Linked DNA regions of Cohnella abietis. The protein of the gene in region 1 interacts with the protein of each later gene in a pairwise test. Links are inferred from orthologs where the notes say so. Each region holds a gene or a part of one and is shown in the gene's direction. Other genes may lie near its edges.

Evidence for each region.
Region 2: the proteins of KCTCHS21_RS16905 (region 1) and groL interact in binary tests that used the Escherichia coli proteins (3 or more experiments, as listed by UniProt). The link is inferred for Cohnella abietis from one-to-one orthologs.

The regions. Positions count from the first base shown.
Region 1 is NZ_AP019400.1:3,884,374-3,899,201, reverse strand. The notes cover bases 5,765-8,483. They hold KCTCHS21_RS16905 (ABC transporter ATP-binding protein), read left to right. Parts: upstream 5,765-6,607; coding sequence 6,608-7,360; downstream 7,361-8,483. Other genes in these bases: KCTCHS21_RS16895 (ABC transporter ATP-binding protein), read left to right, coding at 8,427-8,483; KCTCHS21_RS16900 (ABC transporter permease), read left to right, coding at 7,357-8,118; KCTCHS21_RS16910 (manganese catalase family protein), read right to left, coding at 5,765-6,444. In the rest of the region: KCTCHS21_RS16935 (response regulator transcription factor), read left to right, coding at 1-409; KCTCHS21_RS16930 (HAMP domain-containing histidine kinase), read left to right, coding at 406-1,806; KCTCHS21_RS16925 (cation:proton antiporter), read left to right, coding at 1,958-3,106; KCTCHS21_RS31945 (hypothetical protein), read left to right, coding at 3,103-3,234; KCTCHS21_RS16920 (hypothetical protein), read right to left, coding at 3,984-4,421; KCTCHS21_RS16915 (serine hydrolase domain-containing protein), read left to right, coding at 4,593-5,510; more of KCTCHS21_RS16910, read right to left, coding at 5,590-5,764; more of KCTCHS21_RS16895, read left to right, coding at 8,484-10,616; KCTCHS21_RS16890 (DUF1854 domain-containing protein), read left to right, coding at 10,616-11,119; KCTCHS21_RS16885 (DJ-1/PfpI family protein), read left to right, coding at 11,521-12,117; KCTCHS21_RS16880 (DHA2 family efflux MFS transporter permease subunit), read right to left, coding at 12,137-13,666; KCTCHS21_RS16875 (PadR family transcriptional regulator), read right to left, coding at 13,663-14,220; KCTCHS21_RS16870 (NAD-dependent epimerase/dehydratase family protein), read right to left, coding at 14,318-14,828. UniProt on the Escherichia coli protein: Part of the ABC transporter complex FetAB, which is probably involved in iron export and enhances resistance to H(2)O(2)-mediated oxidative stress. Probably responsible for energy coupling to the transport system.
Region 2 is NZ_AP019400.1:1,515,878-1,530,886, forward strand. The notes cover bases 4,573-7,472. They hold groL (chaperonin GroEL), read left to right. Parts: upstream 4,573-5,159; coding sequence 5,160-6,785; downstream 6,786-7,472. Other genes in these bases: groES (co-chaperone GroES), read left to right, coding at 4,792-5,076; KCTCHS21_RS06145 (sporulation protein YjcZ), read right to left, coding at 6,955-7,089; KCTCHS21_RS06150 (hypothetical protein), read left to right, coding at 7,424-7,472. Outside these bases: ribosomal protection-like ABC-F family protein, read right to left, coding at 1-303; KCTCHS21_RS06110 (5-formyltetrahydrofolate cyclo-ligase), read left to right, coding at 460-1,086; KCTCHS21_RS06115 (MogA/MoaB family molybdenum cofactor biosynthesis protein), read left to right, coding at 1,241-1,729; tatA (twin-arginine translocase TatA/TatE family subunit), read left to right, coding at 2,038-2,268; twin-arginine translocase subunit TatC, read left to right, coding at 2,362-3,138; KCTCHS21_RS06130 (methyl-accepting chemotaxis protein), read left to right, coding at 3,289-4,560; more of KCTCHS21_RS06150, read left to right, coding at 7,473-7,783; KCTCHS21_RS06155 (M20 family metallopeptidase), read right to left, coding at 7,893-9,065; KCTCHS21_RS06160 (Gfo/Idh/MocA family protein), read left to right, coding at 9,275-10,261; KCTCHS21_RS06165 (AraC family transcriptional regulator), read left to right, coding at 10,305-11,360; KCTCHS21_RS06170 (Gfo/Idh/MocA family protein), read left to right, coding at 11,353-12,432; KCTCHS21_RS06175 (sensor histidine kinase), read right to left, coding at 12,487-14,247; KCTCHS21_RS06180 (response regulator transcription factor), read right to left, coding at 14,237-14,962.

The DNA.
Region 1 (14,828 bases):
CGGCTTGGATTGTGGGGCAGATGATTACCTTCCGAAGCCGTTTGCCATTGAAGAGCTTTTCGCTCGGATGAGAGCTTTATTTCGTAGGTTCGAACACAGCGAGCATGAATTAGCCGTATATACATTCAAGGATCTTGTCCTTGATCTTAATACCAGAATAGTTACTCAGGCTGGAGAGAACGTCATGCTTACAAAGAAGGAATTTGATTTGCTTGCCGTCTTTATGCAGAACGTGAATTGGGTATTATCCCGGGACATGATATTGGAAAAGGTATGGGGATTTGACTCTGAAGTTGAGACCAACATCATAGACGTTTACGTTCGTTACCTGAGGAACAAATTGAGTGATTCAGGGGACGAGAGATATATAAAGACACAGCGCGGAATTGGATACGTGATGCGGCTATGAAAATGTTGCTCAGAACGATAAACACTCTCCCGATTAAGTGGCGAATAACCGTTTGGGCATCACTATGGATGTGTATTTTCTTTTTTCTCTATAACTCGGTGCAATATTTGGTGCTTGATCGTTGGATACTTGCCCAAGAGGAGCATTCCATTAATAAGAGTATGGATGAGGTTATCGGCTATTATGAGGACAGTAATTCAAGAAGCGTAGCCGCCAGTCAAAGCTATCTTGAGAAGGTGAACCAGAGCAATCAGATGATTAGGGTGCTGGATGATAGTGGGCATACTGTGCTAAATATAAGCGAAGGAATACCAGATCAATGGGTGCTGCCACAAGTTGCAAGCTCGAGGAGTCTGGTCAGCCCATGGCATGAGGAGGAGCATTTGCTCGTGCTCAGAAGCCCGGTTCAGGTCGGATCTTTCAAGGGTACAGTCGAAATCATTCGGAATATGGAAAATTACGAACGGTTAAATCACTTGCTGTTGGTCGTTATGGTTATAGGTGGGCTGGGTGGAATCGCCTTCAGCACATTCGGTGGAGTCATCTTAGGTAGACAATTGGTTAAACCGGTTGCTGAATTATCAAGCACGATGGGTAAAATAAAGTACAATGGGTTAGCGGCGAGAGTTGATTTTATTGATAATAAGGATGAATTATCTAAGCTAAGTCTAGTGTTTAACGAGATGATGGATCGATTGGAGGAGTCCTTCCATCATCAGAATCAATTCGTCGAGGATGCCTCGCATGAGCTTAGAACACCAATCTCGATTATCGAAGGTCATCTTAACTTGCTCATACGCTGGGGCAAAGAAGACCCTTCCGTTTTAAATGAATCGTTAAAAGCCTCATTGGATGAATTAGCTCGATTGAAGAAACTTATTCAGGATTTGCTTTTATCCTCTCAAACCGAGCCATTGCAAATTGAAACGGATATCGAACGTGTTGACCCTGCTGATGTGATCATTAAGATAGTGGACGACTTCTCCGTTATTCATCCGGAAATGATTTTCGAAGTAGAGACCCGATATTTGTCAGGTATATGGTTGGCGATCTCGGTTGGTCATTTGAAGCAAATTCTCATGATCGTAATCGACAATGCCATTAAATATTCCGGAGATGAGAAGACGATTCGAATTACCGGCAAGCTTGTAACGGAGAATACCGTACAATTGCAAATAATCGATAGTGGTCTGGGAATTTCGAATGAACACATTGCGCACGTATTCGATAGGTTTTACCGTGTGGAAAAGGCAAGAAGCCGTAAAATAGGCGGCAGTGGTCTGGGGTTAGCAATTGCCAAGCGATTAGTCGACAATTATCAGGGAAGCATTCGACTTGAGAGTGTTGAGCACGAAGGAACCGTGGTTACGGTAGTATTACCGCGTAGCTTTGCTTGAGCTTTAGATAATGTTCTTGCATCGATTTCATTTTTTATATATGATTATGAATAACATCATATCGGATAGCAGTAATGGAGGAGCCTGTCACCAAGGGCTCCTTCTTTTTATTTTTCAGGACACAATAGAACAAACATCTGGAGGCGGGCTTATGGAATTCATACTTTACTTAGTGTTGATTTTATTTTTTACAAAGGTTGCGGGAGATCTGTCTGTTCGAATTGGGCAGCCTGCTGTGCTAGGAAAGCTGATAGTGGGTATATTATTAGGCCCTGCGGTGCTTGGATGGATAGAGCAAGGAAGCTTTATCAATGAGCTGTCCGAAATCGGTGTGCTCCTTCTCATGTTTATCGCTGGACTAGAAACTGATCTTGAGCAGCTGCGGAAAAACTGGAAATCGGCTTTTGCGGTTGCGGTAGGCGGAATTATTCTTCCTTTTATCGGAGGCTATAGTGCAGCGGTTGCCTTTGGCTTTAGCCAGAATCATGCTTTATTTTTCGGTATTATTTTTTGTGCAACATCAGTGAGTATATCCGTGCAAGTACTTAAGGAAATGAATAAGCTGAATACCCGTGAAGGAACGACCATTCTTGGGGCAGCGGTAATCGACGATGTGCTCGTAGTCATCCTACTTGCGGTTATGATGAGCGTTATTGGAACAGGGAATGACATTTCTATTGGCTTGCTTATTGGAAAAAAACTTCTGTTTTTCTTCGTTATTATCGTTGCTGGTTGGTTCGTAGTTCCAAAGATTATGAAGTGGATGGCACCACTCAAAGTAACAGAGGCAGTAATATCGGCAGCGCTTGTTATCTGCTTTGGGTTTGCTTATTTTGCAGAGTGGCTGCAGATGGCTGGAATAATCGGCGCATTCGCTGCAGGGATCGCGATCTCTCAAACCGGATATAAGCACACTGTTGAGCAAAAAGTTGAACCTATCGCTTACTCAATATTTGTACCTGTCTTTTTTGTGAGCATCGGCTTGAATGTTTCATTCGAAGGTATTGGTGAGCAGTGGGGGTTTCTTATCATTATTACAATTATTGCATGTATAACGAAGCTATTCGGAGGCTGGATTGGCGCGCGGATGACAGGATTCAATTCTAGATCATCCTTAATTATTGGATCTGGCATGGTAAGTAGAGGAGAGGTCGCCTTGATAATCGGGGCAACGGGGCTACAGGCTGGATTAGTATTACCACAATACTTCACATCAGTGGTAATCATGATTATTGCAACAACACTTGTTACGCCGCCGCTACTTAAGCTGTTCTTCCGCGAGAAGGAGGTTCAGCGATGAGTTGCATGGGGATGGCTGCGCTGATAACTATGGTAGGGCGCTTTGATGGTGAGCTGCTGCTAGATGGCTTAAAGTCGCATTTTGCAACGATGGCGGGGAGTTTGTTGGATAAGGTGAGCTTAAAGTAGCATTTTGCGACGATGGTGAGGGGATTGTGGGAGAAGAGGCGATTGCCCTTTCAAAAAATTATTGGGATGTTATAATATAATTACCATTTGTTATAAATTAAGGTGGTTATACCCATTGGTTAAGGAGGGGCATTTGCGTGTCTAGTATTTTTAGTGTCATGATAATAACTCTATTTCTTTTAATACCGGTTGTACTAACATACATAATTTATTCCCTAATTAAGAAGAGGCAGAAGAAATCTGTCACGCTAGTTATTTCTTTATGTCTTGGAATAGTTATCGTATTCTTAGTCCTGTATTTGGCCCCTACGCGATTGAAGCTTCAGAGCTCAGATTCGGATTATAATCTAACTATTTATAAAAATGGTCGAACGTACCTTATTGACGATAGAGAACAAAAGAATAGTATGATGCAATTACTAGAAGGGCAGAAGTATGTTAGAAATGTAAATATCCCATTAAACGGTGTTCCTCGTGTCGCTTCAGATCAATATATAAGTATAAGAATTGCGGGGATTGAAGTTCCTAGCAACATACTTATTTCAGTAAGACTAGACGATACTAGCCTTTCATATTTGGAAAATAGTTCTCGTTATTATTCCATTAACAACTCGAAAAAATTTACTCAGGACATTCAAAATTTTATATCGATAAACTTATAATTGCTTTTCTCACGCAATAAACAAGGGACCAATTCTAACATCTTTTTAGAATTGGTCTTATTGTATTTATGGCTCGATGCATTTATTTTAGTCACAGTATACTGCACCGAGAAAGCTTTCAGGTCCGTTACGGATTGGAATAAGGGTTGAAGAGGACACGAACATAGAATAGACCAATTGTTGCGAAACGGGGGGCGGTACATTGTAATCAGCTCCCGAAAAATTAAGAACCTGAATACCCGTGTCACCCACGTTAAATGTACGTTTCAATGCAAACACTTCCAAATCTGTCGAAGCAGATCCACGAACAACGCTAATCTCAATATCCGTAGGTCCACTTCCAGGAATGGGAAAGGCTAAGCCTATAATTCCACTAAACTGGGTTCTTATTACACCAGTTGGGTTGATTACCTGAAGTCCGATAACACCTATCAATACGGATGTATCTACAGCCGGAAAAGGAATCAATATCGAAGCGTAAGCTGAGGCGTTTTGTGAAGTTCGAGCATCTAAGAATGTACTCATTCATGAATTACCTCCTTCTGCTATTTGTTATTGATAACATATTCAGAACGAATCTATAAGTGTAGGCATGTACAACATTTTTACTTCCCACTCATATTACTAACCCATTAGTTCCTCGAAATGGTTATAATTAGGTTTAAGAGTACACGCTCAGAAAAAAGAGGTGAACATTTGCACATCAAATGGAACGAGAAAATAGAGCATTTATCTGACGTAATAAAAAAGGAGAAAATCCATAGCTGTTTAATAAGCAAAGATGATGCACTTTTATTTCAGTATTTTAAAAATGGGAAATCAGAAAAGAAACAGCACAAAATCAACTCATGCACAAAAAGTATTACTTCCAGCCTCATTGGTATAGCACATGACCAGGGGGTGATTCCCAGCCTTTCGACCCCGATTGTTGAATTTTTCCCTTCACTCAAAAATGATCCCGACCACAGAAAGCAGCTAATTACTATAGACCATCTGCTTACAATGAGTGCTGGATTCGATTGGCCCGAGATGGGAGAGTGGGGAGGTTGGCCAGAAATGATCCATAGCTCTAACTGGGTCAAGTATGCGCTGGATAGACCACTCATAAGCACTCCCGGCGAAACTATGAATTATAATTCTGGTTGCAGCCACCTGCTATCAGCCATTTTGCAAAAAACAACGAACAAAAGTGCGAGAGAATTTGCCGATCAGCATTTGTTTTCTCAACTGAAATTTAGCGACTATATATGGCACGAAGACCCACAAGGAATTAATATCGGCGGGTTTGGACTGCATCTCACTGTTCAGGACATGCACAAATTCGGTGAATTGTATCTCCAAAAAGGGAGATGGGGTAACAAGCAGCTGATAAGCGAGGAATGGATCGCTTTCTCAACTGAGCCTGAATACACGAGATACTACCATTTTGGTCATTACGGTCGGCATTGGTGGATTTCGGAAACTTCAAATTCTGAATTATTTTACTTCGCTATGGGGATGGGTGGGCAGTATATATGTGTGGCACCATCCAAAGGAATAATAATCACAGTAACTAGCGATACATATGGTGATACGCTTAAACCATTGCAGATTATTAGAAGCATATTGCATTAGGAGAGTAACCAAGCATATTTTATGAAGACAAAAACTCCCATCCAACGAAGGACTGGGAGTTTTTCGTAACTATATTTTATTACCTAAGCATGTCAACTAATCCTGGGCTGTGCTCATTTGGCATGTCAGGAAGCTGCGGTACAGGAAAGCCTTGAGGGGGAGGTGTGACAGAGAGAGAACCGTGATTCCGGCTAGGGCTCTCGCCTTGGAAGATTTCAGCTATTCGAGTTTCATCCAAGCGGAAATTAAATTGAACATTGTGATAGCCCTTATCGATGTACTTACGGCACTCGGGATATTTGTTAATATCGTAGTTCGGCACAGGGAACAACTTGCCCCAATCTACACCCAATGTTTCAAGCGCTTTGGCAAACGCATTCTGATGCGCGTTGTCCCTGACGATGAGAAATCCGAGCGTTTCTCGCAATGTTTTGTTCGAGCTCATCTCGTATATTCTTGTTTTCTGCAGCACACCTGTCGATTCAAGGACGACGTTATTAAGCAAATCCGCAATCAAATTTCCGTGGCTGTATACCCAAGAGCCATTCCACGGATTGCCGCCAGCATCTAGGGGCAAGGAACTTTTAGCTCCCATGATGTAATGGTGAGGATTGGCAAGCTTTACAGTTTCGTCGATCGGAGCCTCGTTCGCACCAGCGTTTCCAGGAGAGGATAAGCCAGACTCGTTTAAGAGCTGATTGATCGTATTCTGTACTAGCTCAACGTGAGCGATTTCTTCTAGGAACACCCCCCGAATAAGATCGCGAAATTGTTTCTCTTTGCCTCTGAAATTGGCGCTTTGAAAAGAATACTGCATCATCGTCCGCATCTCGCCGAATTGTCCTCCAAGTGCTTCCTGCAACACCTTTGCCGCACCAGGATCGGGCTTGTCTGGCTCAATAATATTGATTAACTCTTCCTTATAGTAATACAATAGGGTCCACTCCTTTAGAGTTTCTACGATCGATTTTATCAAACAGTCTGGGAATGGAAGGTTTTTTAAACAACAGGATTATGATCCCAAGAAGAAGAAATATTATTCTTGGTTATTCAAGAGCTATGCTTGGCGTAGTAGAATCGAGAGGGGGTGCTAGGCATTGACTGCAATACTAGAAATTCAACAGTTGGCGAAGAAGTCATGGAACAAGGGAAATCAGGAAACCTCTTATCTGTTTGCTGAAGTGTCTGCGGAAATCCAGCAGCCGGAGCGGATATCGGTCATTGGTGCCTCGGGACAAGGTAAAAGCACCTTGCTGCGCACGATGGCGTTGCTCGAAACACCTGATAAAGGCGATATGCTTTACGAAGGAGTCTCTTATCTTAAGAAGGAATCACGGCTATGGAGAAAACAAATCTGTTATGTCGCTCAACAAGCGGTTATGCTACCGGGCAGCGTGGAGGACAATCTGCGAACGACCAGTCGTCTGCACGGCGGTACATATGATGAGAAGCTTGCAGCACAGCTGCTAGAGGAAGCAGCTATGGACGGGCTGGACAGAAATAAGAACGCCAGTGAGCTATCTGGAGGAGAAAAGCAGCGTATCGCCCTTATACGTTCTCTACTGTTGCGTCCTTCTGTGCTGCTGCTCGATGAGGTTACGGCATCATTGGACAGCATTAGCGCAAGAGCTGTGGAGCAATTACTGGTTCGTTGGCATAAGGAAGAGGGGGCAACGATCATTTGGGTTACGCATGATTTGGAACAGGCAGCTCGCACAAGCGATAGAACTTGGTTTATGTCTAGTGGCACGTTGCTGGAGAATCAGCGGACGACGGATTTTTTCCGACAACCAACAACAGAGGCGGGTAGAGATTTCATTCGCCTTCTGGTCAGCGGGGAGAAGCTATGACATTAGTTGCACTTAGCTTTACACTATTATTCGTCTTGGCGACTATGCTTGTTTCGGTCTGGCAGAAGCTCGGTTTGGAAAAAGAGATTGCTGTCGGTACCATACGCTCGGCTGTGCAGTTACTGGCTATCGGGTATGCGCTTCAATATATTTTTCGAGCAGATAATGTCATGTATTTACTATTGATTGTTACGCTGATGATTACAGTAGCATCCTGGAATGCAGCAAAGCGCGGGGCAGGTATGCGCGGGATCACTTGGCGGATCGCTCTAGCGCTTACAACTACGGAACTTCTTATGATGGGGTTGCTGCTAAGTCTGAATATTATTGAATCGACTCCCCAGTACATCATTCCTCTTAGCGGGATGACGATCGGGAATGCCATGGTAGTTGCAAGCTTGTTCGTGAATCAAATGAAGCGGGAGGCTCAGGCATCGAGGGGAGAGATTGAAGCGTTGCTCACGCTTGGAGCTACGGCAGCACAGGCATTGCAGGAGGTCAGAAAACGGTCGGTTAAATTCAGCATGATCCCAACTATCGACGGTATGAAGACAGTCGGACTCGTTCAATTGCCGGGGATGATGACAGGTATGATTGTTGCAGGTGCAGATCCGATAGAAGCAGTGCGCTATCAAATTCTTATTGTTTTTTCCTTCACTGGTTCTGCGGCCATTACGAGTATTCTCTTGAGTGTTCTAAGCTACAGGCTGCTGTTTACGAAAGAGCTACAGCTTAAACCACTTCAGGATGGAAAATGAAAAGGCGATAAGTATTAATACGAAGCGTAATCCTAACATAGGTTCTAAAAAGTCCATTAAGTTCGTAATAATTATCCATTTTATTTATTGAGATCACCCCATATACTGATAATGAATATCATTATTGACTCTGCTTAAGGAGAAGACCGGGTTCATAGTTCCGGTCTGTTTTTGTGAGCGATTGGCCTGAACCTCGCAGTCTCAAGGACAGCAAAAGACGCTTTGCTTGGCTAGTTGTTTGCTGTGCTAAAGTATGAGGGTGAGCAGTGAAACGGGAATTTCGACAACAGTGATGAAGGAGGCGTTTTATGTGGCTCGTTGAACAGCTCCCATCTGCAATTCGCACACAATTGGATGAGGAAGTCATTTATTGCGCGAAGACGGATTTGAATGAATCCGGTCAGTTTATTCCGTTATGGCTTATAGTGACAGCGCAGCATGTATCAGTATGGAATCTTGAAGGTATTGAACAGAAAAGGCTGCCGGTTGCAGGCTTGCTGGGTGCTAGGACGATCGAAGCAATTGGCGGTGGCATGCTCGTTGTAGATACGACTGAGGGAGGAAGCGTGCTACTAAGCTATACAGCAAACTACGCAGCAGCATTTGGAACTGCAGCGAAGCTGATTACGGCATTGTCTAAAGGTGAAGCGTTACCTGATATTCAGGAAAGTGATTTTCCAAGGATATGCCCGGATTGTGGTAAGCTATTGCCAATCGATGACAGCAAGTGCCCAGCCTGCCGAAGCAAGAGTAGTGTCCTAATGAGAATGCTTGATTTCGCAAAACCTTACAGAAAGCAAATGTTGGTTGCGGCGGCTTTACTGGTCGTTACGACCTTAATTGAACTCATCCCTCCTTATTTGACCAAAGTCATTGTCGACGATGTACTACAGCCAGGTAATATGGGCAGCGCATTGATATGGCTCGTTGCAGGTTTGGCCTGTACGGAGGTGGTGCTTGCAGGTGGACAAATCATTCGCGGCTATTTGGGTGTTTGGATTGGTGCCAAAATGATGGGGGGCATCCGCACGGCTGTTTATAACGCGCTCATGGGGATGTCGCTCGCTTTTTTCGATCGCCGCCAGACCTCGCAGTTTATTGGCCGTGTTAACAATGATTCAGAATCGATGAGGCAATTTCTGACGGATGGCTTAATGTGGGTGGGGGGTAATGCGCTTAAGCTTATTGCTATTATTCTTGTGATGCTTTCTATGGATTGGCAATTGACGGTGTTGGCGATTTTACCGATGCCGCTCATTATATTGTTTTCCACACGTATCTGGCCTAAGGTCAGAAGGAGATGGTACCGCCATTGGCGCTCGACCTTTCGCATGAATGTGCAGGTTGGTGATTCTCTTTCTGGTATTCGCGTGGTGAAAGCATTCGGTCAAGAAACAGCGGAGAAAAAGCGTTATGCGGAAGCCAGTGAGGATGCAGTTGTGCAAAATATTCGGATGGATGGCTTGTGGTCTGCGGCATTCCCGATATTCGCTTTGCTTGCTGGAACTGGCGTGCTGCTAACCTGGTATTATGGCGGTCGTGCCGTGCTTGATGGCAGCATAACACTGGGTGTTCTGATGGCCTTCATTGTCTATCTCGGAATGTTCCTTGGTCCATTGCAGTGGTTTAGTCAGGCGGTTAACTGGACCAATCAGGCTTTCTCGGCAGCTGATCGGGTATTTGAAATTGTGGACACTCCGGTGGATGTAGCGGATGATCCGGAAGCCCAATCACTTGGTAAGGTGCGCGGCGAAATCGTATTCGATAAGGTCAGCTATGGGTACGAATCACACCGAATTGTGTTGAAGGAAGTTAGCTTGTCAGTTGGCGCCGGTGAGATGGTCGGATTAGTCGGACATTCTGGTGCTGGAAAATCTACATTTATCAATTTACTTTGCCGATTCTATGATCCAACCTCAGGTAGTATTAAGCTGGATGGAGTAGATTTGCGTAAGGTGAAGCAGGAAGACCTGCGCCGTCAAATCGGGATCGTGCTGCAAGAGACATTCCTGTTCGACGGTACGATTGCTGAGAATATTGCCTATGCGAAGCCCGATGCTTCGCCAATGGACATTATGCGCGCTGCTAAGATTGCGAATGCGCATGATTTTATCGTTCGTATGCCAGATGGCTACGATACACGTGTTGGAGAGCGCGGTCATCGGTTATCGGGTGGCGAGAAGCAGCGTGTAGCTATCGCGCGGGCCATTGTGCATGACCCACGGATACTCATCCTTGATGAAGCGACTGCGTCGGTTGATACAGAAACGGAACGGCAAATCCAAGAGGCGATATCTAGGCTTGTCAAAGGAAGAACTACGATTGCTATCGCACATCGACTGTCAACACTACGGGATGCGAATCGGCTTATTGTGTTGGAGCGGGGGAAAGTGGCCGAGGTAGGCACCCACGAGGAGCTACTTCGCTCTGAGGGCCTCTACTACCAGCTCGTTGAAGCACAGAAGGAAAAGTCACATCCGAAAGGGAGTATGGTTTAATGGACAAAGGGAATCTTTATGAGCTTCGGCCATTAACGCCTGATAGGATTGTGCTTTACCGCTCCCAGGGGGGCATGCTTCAAGGAAGCATTGAAGGAACCGTGTATTCAGAATTACTAATATATCGCACGTTCCCGCTGCAATATCCCGATCAGTATATTTCTGTTCGTGGTGTAGATGGCACAGAAATCGGCGTTATTGAAAACCCGCTCCAGCTAGATGAGGAAAGTCGGCAAGAGCTCACTATGGAGCTGAAAAGACGCTATTTTTTGCCGCAGGTGATCGTCATTCAGAGTATTAGGGAGAAGGGTGACTTGTGGGAGTGGGAACTCGAAACGGATGCGGGAGCGATACGAATAACGATGCGCAATTTGCACGATCATGTACAGTTCCACAATAATCAACGTATCCTTCTGACCGACCTTAACGGTCAACGATGCGAAATTATAGACAGGACGAAGCTTAATGCCCAGAGCCGCAAATGGTTAGACGATGTACTGTAGCTTTAGCTGAGATGGGGAAGATGGCTAGAAGCTGGAGCCGTGGCTGTTCCAATAACGGAACAGCTAACGGAGCACATTATGGTTAACGAACTGAGTAACTCTTATTTGCTTAAAATACTATGTTTTTATTTTTTGACGAACTCCAGACACTTTATATCAATTAAATTACCTCCGTTCCACCTAAATATGACTCAATAACGCCAATGAAGTTCGTTAGAATAATGAAGAGGTCATTTTAACGGTAATAAGAACGGTAGGGTTCGTTAAAAGAGAATAATCGCGCAAGAAAAATGAACTCTTAAGATTACTCTTAGGAGTTCATTTTTTTTCTACAAGTATTTTCCTATTTGTGCAATAATGTTATCAATCTGAGTAATTAAATGAATAGGAGATGTGATCTCATGGGACAGGTGCAGCAAGCAAGAAATGTGGCCATTTTTGTTTTCGATGGTGTGGAAATATTGGATTTCACTGGACCATTCGAAGTGTTTATTACTGGAAGTAATCGAGGACAAGATTTTAATGTCTATACTGTCGCCGAGCTAGAAAATCCAGTAAATGCTTTAGGCAATCTTAGCATCAATGCAAGCTATACGATTAATAATTGCCCGCGTACCGATATATTAATAGTTCCTGGTGGTAGGGGGGCAAGACATGAGATGCACAATGAAACGATCACGAATTGGATTAAAGAAGTTTCGAATGAAGCAGAGCTTGTCTTTTCGGTGTGTACTGGTGCACTAATTTTAGCTAAAGCCAATCTCTTAGATGGACTGAAAATCACCACAAATCGTCTTGCGATGAATGAATTAAGAGAAGTAGCACCACAATCAGCCGAAATCATTGAGAACGTTAGGTATGTCGACAATGGTAAAATCATTCTTTCAGCTGGCATCTCCGCCGGGATTGACGCTTCCTTATATGTGATTGAGAAGCTACTGGGTAAAGACAGAGCGTTGGAAGCAGCTAGAATAATGGAGTACGATTGGTATGAATAATGACTTCATTATAACTTCATCAAGCTATATGGCTGACTCCTGCTTCCTGACCTTCTGGCTTTTTACTCAAACGTGCAGGTCCAACCATCAAAGAAGCAATAACACCAATGATTAATAGAATAGCCGCAACAATAAACCCTTTATTAATCGCTGTACCTAGGGCGTTACGCACAAATTCACCAAGCTCAGGAGCTAGATTTTGCAGATGGATCAGATTTTCAGATTTCGTCAGGCTTGCCATTTGCTCTGCATTTAGATTATATTGAGCTGCTCCCGTTGTAATTTGATCCTTCAAGCTGTTATTCACGAGAACGGCCATAATAGAAGCTCCCATGACACCTCCCATGCTCCGCCAGAAGCCAACAATGGAAGAGCTGACGCCGATATATCGAGTCTCCACACTGGCGGCAATTGCATTTTGCCCCACACTCATTATCGGACCGATCGCCCCAAATCCAAGCAAAATCATAAGCAAAGTCATTTGCAAATTGCTAATTTCATGTGAAAGGTTCATAAGTAAGAAGGCAGCTATTAAACCCATTATCATCGAAAATGCCATCAAGGTACGGAAAGCAAATTTGGATTGAAGCATTCCGAATGTAATCGCTCCTACAATAAGTGAAAACATCATAGGTGTAAGAATTTCATTCGAGTTAGCATGCTTTAAGACAATAACGGAGAATAACGGCAAATAGCTAATCGCCGAGAACATAATAACACCTTGGCAAAAACAGATAATACTCGTACCTGTAACCATCCGGCTTTTGAATATTTTTAGTGGTAGAACAGGCTCCTCTGCTTTCCGTTCCACGGCGATAAAAGCAATCGTTCCAATGAGTCCAATAAGGAATAAACCGATGATCTGCCAGGAATCCCATGCATAGGTTTTACCCCCGAATTCCAAGCCTAACAAAATAGATACAATTGAAATGATGAGTAGAAATGTTCCTAAATAATCGATTTTCGGCTTCTTCTCTGACCGAGATTCTTTTAGGGCAAACAGTAAAATAAAGAAAGAAGCAATTCCTATTGGCAGATTGACATAGAAGCACCAGCGCCAGCCGATATTCTCAGATATCCATGTGCCGAGCTGTGGTCCGGCTACCGAGGACAAGCCGAAAACGGCTCCCAGCACCCCAGAAAGCTTAGCTGCTTGCTTCGGATCTGCAAAAATCGTATAGATAATCGAAAAGCTTATGGGGAAGATTGCCCCTGAGCCAATCCCTTGAATGACCCGAAACCAAATAAGCTGATTCATAGTTGTAGCCACTCCACATAGAGCAGAGCCGATTAAGAAAAGAGAAATTCCGATTAAGTAAAACCGTTTTCTGCCAAACAAATCCGACATTTTACCAAAAACCAGCATCGTGCTTGTGGCAGCAAGCATATAAGCAGTAAATACCCATGCCACCTTGTCGAACCCGTGAATATCTTCGATTACCTTAGTAATACTGGCAGAGACGATAGTGTTGTCGAGGGAAGACATCAATAATCCTAATGCAATAGAGAGAATAATTAAGCCAGTACTTTTCTTGGTTACTTCATTCATTGTTGATCTCCTTGCCTCATATTAGGATTGGTTAAATCTATTAATTTCAGCAAGCTTTCCTGCAGTACCTTGAGTCGTGCGCGAGTTGTTTCAATTCCAATCTCTAAACCAATCAGTTTAGTTGAAAACCCAATTGGAATAGCTAAAGCAGATCTCTTCATGGCTTCCAGTTTCTCTAAATCTTCGCTATCCGACGCTATAGCTTCCTTGATCCAATTAATTGATGCTTCCTCTTGAGCAAATTCACCAAAAAACATCCTCATTAGAAAATCAGATCTTACCGTTTCCTTCTCCACAGGGCTATTCATATACTCTGCAAATTGCTTTATGCCTGCGGGCGTGATTGTGTACACGTTCTTATTCGGTCGTTTGTCTTGTACAATGCTTTCTTTAGTAATATAGCCTAGCTGCTCCATCTTGCTTAATGCAGGATAAATCGTGCCGAAGCTTGCATCAAAAAAGAACGAAAATACTGTCTCAAATAAATTCTTCATCTCATATCCCGTAAAAGAGCGTTTTTTTAGCAAGCCGAGTATTACATGTTGTGTGTTCAATCCAATTCTAGCCCCTAACTCGTTTATTTATTGAGTTTATTATATCGAATCGATATATACTGAGTCAACATATGTATTTGGGCAATGGAACCGCCCGCTAGCTATCCTTTAAGAAATGACGCAAAGCCTCTTTACGAGTTTGAGGCTTCCAGTTCAAATAAGTACTGGCCTTTATATTGGAGCCATAGCAAGCGAGTGATTCCCCGGTTCTTAATGCTCGTTTCCCAAACTGTAGAAGAGAGGGATCTGCCTCTAACACCTGTGCTATATTTAATAGCATTTCTTTTACTGTGGTTGCTTCTCCACTGCATAAATTGTAAATTTCATAGAGCGAATTTCGGTTCAAATCCTCTATACAAGCTAGATATCCTCTTACCAGGTCATCGATATGAATGAAATCTCTCTTTTGTATACAAGACGAAAGCTCTATGGGCTTGTTTTGAAGGAGAGAGCTTACGACTTCATTTATGAGCTTTCCCGAGGCATCCCACTTTCCATACGGAATAAAGACTCTTACAATACGTGACTTTATTTGATATTGCATAGATAGCTGGCAGGAACGGATAGTTTCGGTTAACTTAGACAGCCCATATGCTGTGGAGGGCAAA
Region 2 (15,009 bases), 2.4 Mb from region 1 along the record:
TAATAATGCTCGCTCTTGATCCAGTAGAGGACCGAACGCAGAATTCATTTCTTCCATTAGAGTACGATGTCCTTGAAGGCCGCCATTTTGAGCCAAATAACCGACCTTAAGCTCTCTCGGCTTGGATACGGAACCCGTATCAGCGGTTAGCTCACCGGCCAGGATACGTAAGAAGGTTGATTTGCCGGCTCCATTGACACCTACAAGACCAATGCGATCGCGCTCATTGATTTGCAGAGATACCCCATCTAGTACAGGGGTAACGCCGTAATGCTTTGTAATGCTGGATGCTTGTAATAGCAAGAGGAATCCCTCCGAAAATTTCGATTCATTCTTGCTACAAGTGTACCGTAAACATATAAGAAAAGTCCAAGTCGTTATTCTTTGGCGAAAATAGACATAAAATGATAAAATGAAAATAACTTTTCTACGGATTTTCAAAAGGTAGGCCAATCGCTCATGAATAATGCTCAGAGTAATTACGATAAGGTGGAGTGGCGACGCCGGATGACCGCCATAAGGGACGGGCTATCACCCGAGGATCGAGATAATTATTCTTTACGATTATGTCGTCTAATCGAGCTTGAATTATTGAGCCCACTTCGCCAAGAGCGTTCACGCTCTTTGAATATTTGCGTGTACGCGCCTTTTCGCTCGGAAGCATCTCCGCTCCCTTTGCTCTCAAGCTGCTGGGAAAGGGGAGACCATCTATTCGCGCCAAGAATTTTGCCAGACAGAGAAGGAATGGAGTTGCGTAAGGTCGAAGCACTGACTAACTGGATTCCGGGGAAGTGGGGGGTTCCGGAGCCCGACCCGCTACAAACCTTGCTGGCAGAACAATCACAAGCTCTCGATGTCGTACTCGTACCTGGTCTTGCTTTTACGAAAGAAGGATCTCGATTGGGTTACGGCGGGGGGTATTATGATCGCTTATATGCAGATAGACTAGGCTTTAGCAACCCAAAGACGTTGTGGATAGGCTTCGCTTTTGCTAACCAGGTCATAGCCGACCCATTGCCTATGGAGACGCATGATCTTCCTCTAGATGGATTGGCAACGAACGAGCAGGTTATTTGGTTTAATTAGGGGGGAAATAGCGGATAGCTTGAAAGTTGGTTGACTTATTACAATGTGCAAGGTCATTTACGTATAGTGGACAACTATGCTTAAACGGTCTAACATTTGATTAAAAGATACGATCACGATAAAGCTCGTATTCATGGGAGCGGGGGGATGGAGCATGCGTTGGAAGGTCGCTTTATTGACAGCTAGTGATAAAGGCTCGCGAGGGGAACGCGAAGATACGAGCGCTCAGGTTATACGTGAATTAATTGAGGAAGAGCTTCATGGGGACATCATTGATTATCGGATTGTGCCGGATGATCAAGATGAAATAAGAGCAGCACTAATAGAAATGGCCGATTATTATCAGGCAGACCTTATATTGACGACTGGTGGAACAGGTCTGGCATTCCGTGACGTTACACCTGAAGCGACATTAATGATCGCGGAAAGAATTGTTCCTGGAATTGCAGAGGCGATGCGGGCTACCGTTATTCAGCGCTCGCGTAAGGGAATGCTTTTTCGCGGGATTTGTGCGATACGCGGTCGTACCTTGATTCTGAACTTACCTGGAGATCCTAAGGGCGTTCATGAGCATTTGATGGCGGTAATGGACGTTCTACCAGAAGCATTGGATCAGGTAAAAGGATTGCGTGGGGAGCAGTAGATAACAGCTTCCTAGTTTCTTTCGTGGCAAGGAATAATGCTTATTAGTCCGCTATGTTAAGTGAACAGAATGCTACCTGGATTTAGACATATAATTGTCAATGATAATGACTATTTCCTGTAACAAGGGTATGATATGATACTGATACTGGGCGGAATGCCGGTAGTTGCCGACGATGAAACCTTATATTTCTATCGATGTTTTTTGCCGAGAAATTTGGCTGGATATACCGTAATAAAGGAACATATTATCGAAATGGTCTGCGACAGATTATGCCGTCGCTAGAACTGGGAAACGGAGGTTTATTTATGTCAGGAATTGGTGCTTCGGGTATGATTTTACTCGTAATCGTTGCTTTGCTGCTGTTCGGACCGAACAAGCTACCTGAATTGGGAAGAGCATTCGGACGCACGCTCCGTGAGTTCAAGAAGGGCGCTAATGAGCTGATGGATGATACTAAGGAACGTCCAGCAGCAAACCGCGTGGAAGTGTCATCGGAAGATACACAGCCGAAAGCTGAACGACGTCTGCCTGAATAAGGTATGAACATTACACAAAAAGGGGCTGTCCCTCATCGCAGATGAATCATTTGCGAAAGGGGCAGCCCTGTTGTTGCATGGAGGCGAATAAGGATGAAGGATAGTTCAAGTGCTCGGCAGGATGAAAACTGGATGCCGATAATGGAGCATTTAGGTGAGCTACGTAAAAGAATTATATACTGTTTAATTGTATTTGTACTTGGACTGGTCGGAGGCTTATTCGGTGCCCAGCCTGTCTTTGATTATTTAGTTGCTGCAGCCCCTACGGAAAATCTTAAGCTAAATGTGTTTTCTCCTTGGGATGCGATTGGCTTATATATGAAATTTGCCATTATCATTTCTTTTATTCTGGCCATTCCCCATACGATGTTCCAATTGTGGGCATTTGTGCGTCCCGCGCTCGGGAAACAAGAGCAGAGAGCGACGCTACGCTATGTTCCATGGGCCTTAGTCATGTTTCTAATCGGACTTGCGTTTTCCTATTTCGTCGTTTTTCCGATGGCCTATTTGTTTACAGAGAAAATTACCGAGACTATGGGACTAGAACAAACCTATGGAGTAGCGCAATACTTCGCCTTTTTGTTCAACATTCTCATTCCTATTTCCTTGCTGTTCGAGCTACCGCTTGTCATTCTGTTCTTAAGTCGGATAGGTATTGTGACCCCGGATCTTCTCAAAAGGATTCGTAAGGTTGCATGGTTTGTCCTAATCATAATTGGAGTAATGATTACTCCGCCCGATGTCGTTTCGGATTTATTAGTGGCAGTTCCACTGATTCTGCTTTATGAATTAAGCGTACTTTTGTCAAGAATAGCTTACGGCAAACGAATGAAAGCACGTGAGAAAAGAGAACTAGAGGATTCAGAATAAGAACTAGTCCTTTCCTACTGAACCCAAAAACAAAACCTTCCATAAAGAAGCAGAATGTGTCAAATTTCGTATTCCAAATGCCGAAATTATGGTACACTTGTCTCAGGTAAGGGCTTACATGTTCAGGGACAATTAGGGAGGGGCAAAGGCATGCGTGATATGACCTTAGGTCGCAAAATTACGATCGGTTATGTTGGGTTAATCGTGTTATTGGTTTTAGCATTTGTATTGTTATTAACAGGCATGGATCTAACGGATCATAAAGCCTTGTTCGTCGAAGTCATTATTATTTTCGTTGTTTTGGCGGGTGGGGCTGGCTTTGGGTTAATGTGGCTAACGCGTAATTTGACCGAGTCTATTGGTGGGGTAACGTCTGCGTTGCGAAATATCGCTTCCTCCGGCGGTGATTTAACAAGAAGAATACATATCCGTTCTACAGATGAGATGGGTGATCTCGCTAACGCGGCGAATCATATGCTTGACGGCCTGCAGAAGATGATGAAGGAGCTTCGCGATAGCACGGCTGAGCTAGCAGCTTCTGCTATTCAGCTTCAGCAGGGAGCAACCGAGAATGCTCGTGTGAGCAGTGAAGTGTCTAAAGCGGTAGAGAAGGTTGCGGCCGGCTCAGAGACACAGGTTGCCCAGTCGCAAGAAATTTCTGCAACGATGCAAGAAACACTGGATGGTTTGAATCAGGTAGCTTCAACGACTACCGGAGTATCTGACGCAGCCCAAACGACTGTTAGTCGTGCAGCAGCTGGCTCTGAATTGCTGCAATCAACGTCTGGAGAAATTGCTCAGGTTGAGAAGGCATTCCGCTCTTTGCAGGAAGTTGTTAGAGGCTTGAATCATAAGTCAGAAGAAGTACGTGAAGTCATCGGTTACATATCGGAAGTAGCGAATCAAACCAATTTGCTGGCGCTTAACGCAGCAATCGAAGCTGCTCGCGCAGGTGAGCATGGACGCGGCTTCGCAGTTGTTGCAGGAGAAATTCGTAAGCTTGCGGATCAGACGCAGCAATCTGCGGTTCAAATTGGAGATACCATTGGGACAATGTCTAGCGATATTGGCAAAGTGGCTACGATGTTCGAGCAAAGCGCGAATCAAGTATTCTCGGCTGTGTCTGGTATGCAGAATGCAGAAGAGACATTCCGCGATATCGTTGATAAAGTCGGTCAGCTTAGCACGAATATCGTTGATGTAGCAGCGTCTGTCGAGCAAATGTCTGCTGGAAGCACTTCCGTAGTGCAATCGATTCAGGATATCTCACGGATTACGGAGGAGACTGCTTCCTTCACCGAGCAGGTTTCGGCAATGACTGAGCAGCAATTGTCCTCGACAGAGGAGATGGCACGAACTGCTGAGAATCTAAGCAGTATGGCTTCTCGTCTGAAAGGCTTGGTCGGTAATTTCAAGACATAATGGTTTTCTTTTCTAACTAGAGTCTGCAATTGAACGAAAATAATAGCGATGCGGATCCGCAACAAATGCGGGTTCGCATTTTTTTATGTACATTTAACGCAAAGGACTTGAAAAGCATCCGTAAAAACCGTATCATAGAAAATGGTTATTAGCACTTAACACAAATGAGTGCTAACAAGGAATGGCTTCAAGTTAAAAAACTTACACCTATTTAAGAAGGAGGCTATTTACATGATTAAACCTTTGGGTGACCGCGTTCTTGTAGAAGCGAACGCAAAAGAAGAAAAAACAATTAGCGGTATTGTATTGCCTGATAACGCTAAAGAAAAGCCGCAAGAAGGAACGATTATCGCGGTGGGTAGCGGAGCTTTAACTAAAGACGGTGAACGTATCGCGCTTGAAGTAAAAGAAGGCGACCGCGTTTTATTTTCCAAGTATGCAGGTACTGAAATCAAATATGAAGGTAAAGAATATTTGATTATGAAAGAAAGCGACATACACGCGATCGTTGGCTAAGCTTTAGTTTAACGATTTAGACATAACGAAATAGACCGGAAACGGCAGCAAATAGTTTCAGATCTTAAGGAGGGTAATTCACGATGGCTAAGGAAATTAAATTTAGTGAAGACGCTCGTCGCGCAATGCTTCGCGGTGTCGATGCATTGGCAAACGTTGTAAAGGTAACACTTGGACCGAAAGGTCGTAACGTTGTTCTAGAGAAAAAATTCGGTTCTCCACTAATCACTAACGATGGTGTAACGATTGCTAAAGAAATCGAACTAGAAGATGCATTCGAGAATATGGGTGCTCAGCTAGTTAAAGAAGTAGCAACGAAAACAAATGATATCGCTGGTGATGGTACTACAACTGCAACTGTTCTAGCTCAAGCGATGATTCGTGAAGGCTTGAAGAACGTAACTGCAGGCGCTAACCCTATGGTTATCCGTAAAGGAATCGACAAAGCGGTTAGAGCGGCAGTTGAAGAGCTTCAGAAGATCTCCAAGCAAGTTAGCGGACGTAACGACATCGCTCAAGTAGCTGCTATCTCCGCTGCTGATGACGAAGTTGGTCAACTGATTGCCGATGCTATGGATAAAGTCGGAAAAGACGGCGTTATTACTGTTGAAGAGTCGAAAGGCTTTAACACGGATCTAGAAGTTGTAGAAGGTATGCAATTCGACCGTGGTTACATTACACCATACATGATTACAGATACGGATAAAATGGAAGCTATTCTTGATAATCCATTGATCCTTATTACAGATAAGAAAATCTCCAACATCCAAGAGATCCTTCCTGTTTTGGAGAAGGTTGTTCAATCCGGTAAGCAATTGCTTATCATCGCTGAAGATATTGAAGGCGAAGCATTGTCTACGCTTGTTGTTAACCGTCTTCGTGGTACATTTACTTGTGTTGGTGTTAAAGCTCCTGGCTTCGGCGATCGCCGTAAAGCTATGCTTCAAGACATCGCTGCGCTTACTGGTGGTCAAGTGATCACTGAAGAGCTTGGTCTTGAGCTGAAGTCCACTACACTTGAGCAATTAGGTACTGCACGTCAAGTGCGCGTTAACAAAGAAAACACTATTGTAGTTGATGGTTCCGGAGATAAAGCGGATATCACTGCACGTGTTAGCCAAATTAAAGCGCAAATCGAAGATACAACTTCTGACTTCGACCGTGAGAAATTGCAAGAGCGTCTAGCGAAATTAGCTGGTGGCGTTGCAGTTATCAAAGTTGGCGCAGCGACTGAAACTGAATTAAAAGAGCGCAAGCTTCGCATCGAAGATGCTTTGAACGCGACTCGTGCAGCAGTTGAAGAAGGTATCGTTTCCGGTGGTGGTACTGCACTCGTTAACGTATACAGCGCTGTAGCTGCAGTAACTGCAGAAGGCGACGAGCAAACAGGCGTGAACATCATCCTTCGCGCATTGGAAGAGCCAATTCGTACAATCGCGGCTAACGCTGGCCAAGAAGGCTCCGTTATCGTTGAGCGTCTGAAGAAGGAAGCTGTTGGAACAGGCTATAACGCTGCAACTGGCGAATGGGTTAACATGTTCGAAGCTGGTATTATCGACCCTGTTAAAGTAACTCGCTCCGCATTGCAGAACGCTGCTTCCGTAGCTGCTGTCTTCTTAACAACTGAAGCGGTTATCGCTGACAAGCCAGAACCAAACAAACCAGCAGGCGGCATGCCTGACATGGGTGGTATGGGCGGCATGATGTGATAAGGGTGATAAACCCTTATGCATCAAGGGTTCTTCTGCGGAGGAACGTCGTTTGACAGTATTTAATAAGAGGCTTCTCATGAGTTCAATCGAACTTATGGGAGGTCTCTTTGTTTTGTAATGTAAAAGAAACCCGCCCCATTTGATAATAATGGTGGCGGGTTGGAGCTTAGTAGCCTGCTTTGAGGATAATAACCAACAAGATAAATAGTACAAGTACGAACGCAGCGGCTTCCATTCCGCCACTTGGTTTTACAACATTACAACAGTTTCCATACCCTGCTCCAGCAACTGGATAACTCATAAAATCACCACCTAGCTTTTGTTTGAGATCATCTTATTACCGACTTAGCTTATGTATGGTTATTAATATGGTCAGTGCATTCGTACAGGACTGTTATTAATCCGCACTTGTACACGTTTAATGGGAGATGCACGAAATTATCGAGCAACGGGGTCTTGAGGGGGCACGATTGGCAGGAGATATACGAATATTTCGAGCAACGGGTTCATGAAAGGGCACGATTGGAAGGAGATGCACGAAATTATCGAGCAACGGGGTATTGAGGTGCACGATTGGAAGGAGATGTACGAAATTATCGAACAATGGGGTCAGGAGGGGGCACGATTGGAAGGAGATGCACGAAATTATCGAACAATGTGGTCAGGAGGGGCACGATTGGAAGGAGATGCACGAATATTTCGAGCAACGGGTTCATGAGAGGACACAATTGGCAGGAGATGTACGAATATTTCGAGCAACGAGGTCAGGAGAAGGCACGATTGGAGTGAGATATACGAATATTTCGAGCAACGGGTTCATGAGAGGGCGCGATTGGAGTGAGATGTACGAAATTATCGAACAACGGGGTCTTGAGGGGGCACGATTAGCAGGAGATGTACGAAATTGTCTAGCAACGGAGTATAGAGAGGGCACGATTGGCAGGAGATGTACGAATATTTCGAGCAACTGGAAAAGCCAACTATACAGCTGTTAGCTTGGTGCCGCAGGCTGCATAGCTGGCTTCAATTTGTTTTTGTGGTGTTCCAAACGATAAAGAGTTCCTAAGTGGAAAAAGCTTCTTCGATTAAGTATATTGACTAGGTTTAACGCACAGCCCCGAATTCTGCCTTAACCCGCTGTAATAGCTGTGCATCTGTTAGAACATCACAAGCTGTATAGGCAAGCATGGTTGCACCGAATACCATGGCCTTGTAAGCGGGATCGGTCTGTGCCGCATCGCGGAACTCTACTGTATGGAGCTCGTAAGGCTCGTTAACAACCTTGATGTAAGGGTGGATGACTGGACAGCGCAGGGACACGTTTCCAAGGTCCAAAGAGCCGTTATCATGACCCACTTGAATTTCCTCTACCGGAATCCCACTGGTGATCAGATTTGCTGTGAATGCCTCAGATAGGCTCTCGTTCGTACGTAATTCATCATAGGAGTATTCGTAATTGCTGGTAGTTAGTCTGCAACCAGCTGCAATACCGGCTGCTTCGGCGCAGGCGTTTACCTTACGCACGAGCTCATTCGTGTATGCGCGTGAAGCAGATCTGACGTAGAACTGAGCAGCCGCATAGTCGGGAATAATGTTCGGTGCTTGTCCACCGTGAGAGATGATGCCGTGAATTCGGGCATCTTTTTTGGTTTGCTGCCGTAGAGCATTGATAGCGTTAAATAGAAGAATAACTGCATCTAGAGCATTAACTCCCTGATCTGGGTTTGCTGCAGCATGTGCGGCTTTACCGTAGTATTCAAATAGCAACGCATCCATAGCAAGGGATGAACCGGATTTCTCATAAGTGTGGTAGGGATGCGCCATAATCGCAATATCGCAATCATCGAACAAACCTGCCTCTGTCATGTCAATCTTCGCGCCCTTCGTTTCCTCAGCAGGCGTTCCATATACTCGAATAGTTCCGCCCGTTGTATCTGCAATAGCTCTTAACCCGGCTGCTGCACCTAGCGCCATCGTGCATATGAGGTGATGACCGCAAGCATGCCCAAGCTCTGGAAGGGCATCGTACTCTGCGAGTAAGCCGATTATAGGTCCAGGCCTAGCAGAACGATATTCGGCAATGAAGGCTGTTTCCAAGCCAAGAATCCCTCTTTCAACTTGGAACCCCAGTGCTTCTAGCTCGGAGGTAAGTAAGGCGGAGGCTTGTTTCTCCTCATGCCCTAGCTCTGGATGAGCCCCGATAAATGTAGCAATCTCGATTAAACGGGATGAGAAGCCTTGAATTGTTTCGTGAATCGTTATTTTTAAGTCGGCCATATTGTGGACTCCTTTAATAGTTAAGTATCTCTGTAACACTATCGTATCCGTTCTAAGGGTGGACAAGCAAGCAAACTTCTATTTATAGCTTACAATGTCGTAATTTTATAGTTTAAATGGCACTGAAACTCATTATAAACAAGGAATAAGTTGTGTAATCTTGAAGTGTTGTCGTATATTTTAAGTTAACCAGCCAAGGAGGCTACCTCATGATTAGAATAGGAAAAATTAGTTACTGGCACGTTCACGCAGATGATTACACTCGTCAAGCATTAGCTAACCCATCCACTGAATTGGCGGCAGTATGGGATGAGGAGTCTGAAAGAGGAATTAAGAAGGCTGCTGAATACGGCGTTCCTTATTATGCTTCACTTGATGAAATGCTGGCACGGGATGATATCGATGCAGTTATCGTAGATGCCCCAACGAATATTCATCATGAGGTTATTATTAAAGCCGCTAAAGCGGGTAAGCATATTTTTACTGAAAAAGTAATCGCACCAACAAATAAGGAAGTTACGGATATTGTTTCTGAAATTAAGCAAGCAGGAGTGAAGTTTGGGGTTTCATTACCTCGTCTCTATACGGCATCTACACAAATCGTTAATAAGGTCATCCAAGAAGGAACATTGGGAAAACTGACGCTTGCACGTGTACGCTTGTCCCATAACGGAGCGATTGCTGATTGGCTGCCCTCTCATTTCTATTCCAAGGAGCAGTGCGGTGGCGGAGCCTTGATAGATCTTGGCTGCCACCCGATGTATCTTGTTAGGCAGTTTCTAGGCATGCCGGACAGCGTAAGTGCTAGCTTCGGCTATGTAACGGGTAAAGAAGTAGAAGATAATGCGGTTGCTGTGCTTCAATATGCCAATGGAGCGCTAGGAATCGTCGAGGCAGGCTTCGTGAACAGTCATTCTCCTTTTTGTATCGAGCTGCACGGAACGGAAGGAACATTATTGATTGGATTTCCAGATGAGACTCCAATCATACGTAGTAACAACGGAATACCTGAATGGGAGAAGCTTGATAAGGGACAAGATGTCACTATGGCATTCGACCAATGGGTAGCACATATTGAGAATGGAACAGAAGCAACAGACAATGTAAATATAGCGATTGATCTTACCCGGTTAATGGAGGCCTCTACGCGTTCGGTAGCAGAAGGCCGTCCGATCCGCATCGATGAATTAGCTTAATTAAACCGGAATAAGGAATGGCAACACGAGAAGAGGGATGGGCATGGCGGAAGAAGAGAAGGGAACACGAGATAGCGGGATAAAGAAGCATCAGGAGAGAAAGTCAGCCGGAAGTCCCGGCTCCTTTCCTTATGCCCGGATGCTTGATAAGCAAGATGCGCTGGATCGCCTGGATTTGCAATTCCGCTGGGGCTCGTACGGAATTCGTGTGCTGCGCTGTCATCTTGCAGCGTTCCCGCCCGGATGTATTATCAATTTTCATAAGCACTCTGAATACGAATTGCATTATATTGCAAAGGGCAAGGGAAAGGTTATTCTTGTCGATCAAACCTATGATCTTCATGAAGGATTGTTTTATTTAACCGGCCCTGACCTTGTCCATTACCAAGAGTCAGATCTGGAAGAGCCGATGCACGAGCTTTGCTTGCATTTGGATATTGTACCTTTGGACGGAACACTTGAGGACAATAGCTGGGGAGACGTGCTTGAAGCGAATGAGGCTCAGGAATGCATTGCCGCTCTTCAACGCATACCAGCTATCCCTTTTGTCGATCGGTTCCATGCCATGAATGGATTTCTAGATGCGTTTCGTATTTGGGAGGATCAGCCTTCCGGGTTTTATACCTTGATTAAGCAGGCCATCGTTCAAATTCTTCTGCGAACGACTCGCGTATTTGACGATCCGGATGGAAAGTCGGGAATGCCGGAACGAGATATGAATTTTCACCGGTATCAGCTTGCTACGCAATACATTCAAGATAATGAAGGCTTGCCGATTTCCTTAGAGCAGGTTGCCGAATCAATCAGTATTAGTCCGAGGCAGCTGCAACGAATATTTCGTAGCGAAGGGCAGACGACCTTTAGCGATTATTTAGAGCATGTTCGTCTAACTAGTATTTGCTCCGAGCTGATCCACACGGACAGATCGATAGAGGAAATCGCGTTAAGCCATGGGTATGCGAACCCGAACTACTTGTATCTCGTCTTCAAAAGCAAATATGAAATTACGCCTACGAGCTATCGCAGGATGCATACGGTTGATGCTAACGCAAAGATAAATACTATATTCAGAGAGAAGGCAGAGAATCATCATGAGTAAAACGTTGAAAATTGGAATTATTGGTAGTGGCGGCATAGCTAAAGCGCACATAGCTGCTTATAGTAAGCTACCTTTTGTGGAAATCGTCGCAGTTGCAGACGTCATTCCAGGCAAAGCAGGACAATTCGTTGAGTCCGAGAAGCTTGTAGGGGCTGCTGCTTACGATGGGCATCAGAAGCTGTTGGAGCAAGACTTAGATGGAGTAAGCATTTGTACACCTAACGTTTCCCATCACATCACAACAGTAGACTCACTGCGCGCGGGCAAACAGGTATTGTTGGAAAAACCAATGTCTGTCACGTTCCAAGAAGCTTTGGAAATGACGCAGGTGGCGAAAGAGACGGGGAATATGTTAACGCTTGGCTTCCAGCCTCGTTATGATCCGAACATGAAGCTATTACAGGATATTGTACAATCCGGACGACTTGGCAAAGTATACTATGCCGAGACTGGCGGCGGACGTCGCAGAGGGATGCCAGGGGGAACATTCATTAGTAAGAAGCTTGCTGGAGCGGGAGCAATGGCAGACATTGGCTGCTACTCATTGGATATGGCTCTTAACGCGATGGGATACCCTCGTCCGTTAACTGTATCAGCATTTACTTCAAACCATTTCGGCACGAACTCTCTCTATCATCCAGAAGCAAGTAAATTCGAGGTAGAAGATTTCGGAGTAGCTATGGTGAGATTTGAAAATGATTTAGTTCTTCAATTTAAGATTTCATGGGCAATGCATATGGATACTCTGGGTGCAACAATGTTCCTAGGAACCGATGCAGGATTAAAGGTTACTCCAGCTGGTAAAGGTCCATGGTCGGGAGTATGGGACGGAGCAGTCGGCTCGATTAGCTTATTCCATGACGAGTATGGCGGACATACAGAAACGCCAATTCCACTCGTGGAGCATAAGCTTAATCTATTCGATGAGAAGGTTAGAGATTTCGCTGAAGCTGTTCGAGATTGTCGTCCTGCACCAATCCCTGGGGAGCAGATTCTAATACAGCAAGCCATTATTGATGGTGTGCTTCGCTCGGCAGAAGCTCGTCGTGAAGTATCTATTGAATTACCTTGATCTAATCAAGCAGATTAAAAAGGGCCCTCCATTAAAGCGGAGGGTCCTTTTTGTCTAATCCGATCTTACCACTGAAGGCCATTTAATAATTAGGGTCGTTCCTTGGCCTACAGAGGTAATCACTTGGATCGACCCACCTAGTGCCTCTACCAGTGCTTTGGTTATGGCCATGCCAAGTCCAGAGCCTTCTGTCCGGCTTTCGGTGTCCGTGCCACGGTAATACCGTTCAAATAATCGAGCTACGGTTTCTTCATCCATACCTTTGCCATCGTCTTTGAGGGTTAGAATGATGGTATTAGGCTCTTTTTCCTCAATTGATATCGTCAGAGTAGTATCTTCCCCATTATGCATTAAGGCATTAGCAACTAGGTTGTCTACGATCCGCTGAAACCATGGTTTGTATAGGATCATATAAATAGGCGATTTTGCCGGAATATATTTGACACTGCTTTCTTTAAAGACTGGATGGTTAGTTGCTTCTAAGATAGCCTCTGCCGTATATTCATTCAGATCCACCAGCTCTGAGGACGGTGCCCCATGGCCATTCCGTAGCCGGTAGGTTAGCGCAAGATCATCAATTAGATCATCCAAATGAGAGGACTTGTCTAATATTATTCGCGCAAATGATCGTATCTCACCCGTCGTCCATTCATAGGAATCGTTGTCTAACAAATACGCATAGCCTTTAATAGATGACAGCGGAGTTTTCAAATCGTGGGACACTCCTGCAATCCATTCATTCCGCATTTTCTCCGTTTCATCTCGAAGCCGTTCATTGTGATGTAAGGTTTGCGACAAGGAGTTCATAGAATCAATTACGTCCTGGTAAACGCGATACTTGCGCTTTCTCTTACCTCTGCGATTCTGGCTGCGGACGATCCCTCTTGCATCAACAGGCTCTTCGTAGCGGCCTTCCCCTAGAAATCTGAGCCATTTGAGAATATGAACAATAGGAGAGCCGAATCGTTGCCCAAGCCAATAAGATACGATCCCGAACAAGATAATGGCTCCAAGCAGAAAGCTTCCGATCCCAATAATTAACACGCGATTTTCCGGATCTAGACGTGGCGCACTGCCTGGCTCTGATCCAGGTAATGGCGTATTTAGCACCCAGGTTAGACTGCTATCCTTGTCATATTGGGAAACCAATCTCGTACCATAACGATCTGGGTAAAAGGATCGAAGTGCCATGTCTTGAACGGTGAAGTTGCTAATGGCTTTTTCAGGCTTATTAAAGGATGCAAGCTCTGTGCCCTTCTGATCTATGATTTGCAACCATGCATGGCTGCGTCTCAGATCGTCTTGAATTTCAAGAGGTAGAAGAATGCTATCCCCGTTTCTTGTGCCCTTGATCGTTATCTCCTCAAGTAGAGAGTTGTCATGGCTCTTGAAGCCATAGATCAATGTGTGCAGAATGCCATCCTTTTCCTGAATCCACAAGTATAGATGGTAAGGAAACGGACTCATACCGAACGTATAGGCCATTAATTCACCTGGACCATAGGAGAGTGGTACATCCGCAGGGGTGAAGAAGGCGTCAGTGACTACGCCGTTATTATCAATTCTTTGGAGCCATCCCCCACTTTTACGAATAAGGTCGATAAGCTCTTCATCAAATTGGAGGCTGTTTCCTTTAGACTCAACGGTACGTACTAATTGATATAAGCCTGCGCTCTCGAATTGGCGTCCAGTTTCAATGCGTGACAATTGATTTACTGTCCAGAGCAGAGTGCTGATGGCTAGCGCTAACAAGACGAGGCCGACTATCAACAGCCAAGTGATCAGGCGAAAAGTAAGCCGTCTCTTAATGCTCATGAGGAGCTGTCTCCTTCTTCACAAGCTTGTATCCAAGTCCTCGTACGTTTACCAAATATTCTGGACGCGCAGGGTCGGGCTCGATGCGTTCACGAATACGATGAATATGAACCATGATCGTGTTATCGTCGCTAATACTGTTATCGCCCCATACCCTTTCGTACAGCTCGCTTTTTGTAAATATCCGATTTGGATTTTTGCTGAGAAACAGCAACAACTGGAAGACAAGAGTAGGGCAGGCTACAGGTATCCCACCTACACGTAGCTCGGCAGAGGCTTCATGGATCTGAAAGCGTCCGAAATCGATTAAGCCATTTGCTGGAGGCGTTACTGCAGATATGAATTTACTGGAGCGGCGTAGTAATGATTTGATTCGGGCGACGATTTCGAGAGGATTAAACGGCTTTGTTACGTAATCATCTCCACCTACAGCAAAGCCAGTCAATTTATCGAAGTCTGTTGTTCTAGCGCTCAAAAATAAGATTGGGGCATCGGTAAGTCGGCGTATGAAAGGACAGGCTTCAATACCGCTCATGTTTGGAAGGGTTACATCTAGCACAATAATGTCGTAGCTTCTCCGTTCGCATGCGAGTAAAGCCTCTTCCGCTGTTCCTACTTTGTCTATGTTTAAGAAACCTTCTTTATGAAGCACCGTTTCTAATAACTTAACAATCGCTTGCTCATCATCTACTAGAAGAATTGCAATGTCTTTCAATCTAAGGTTACTCCTTTATATGCAACGTTTACTTATTATTTTATCAT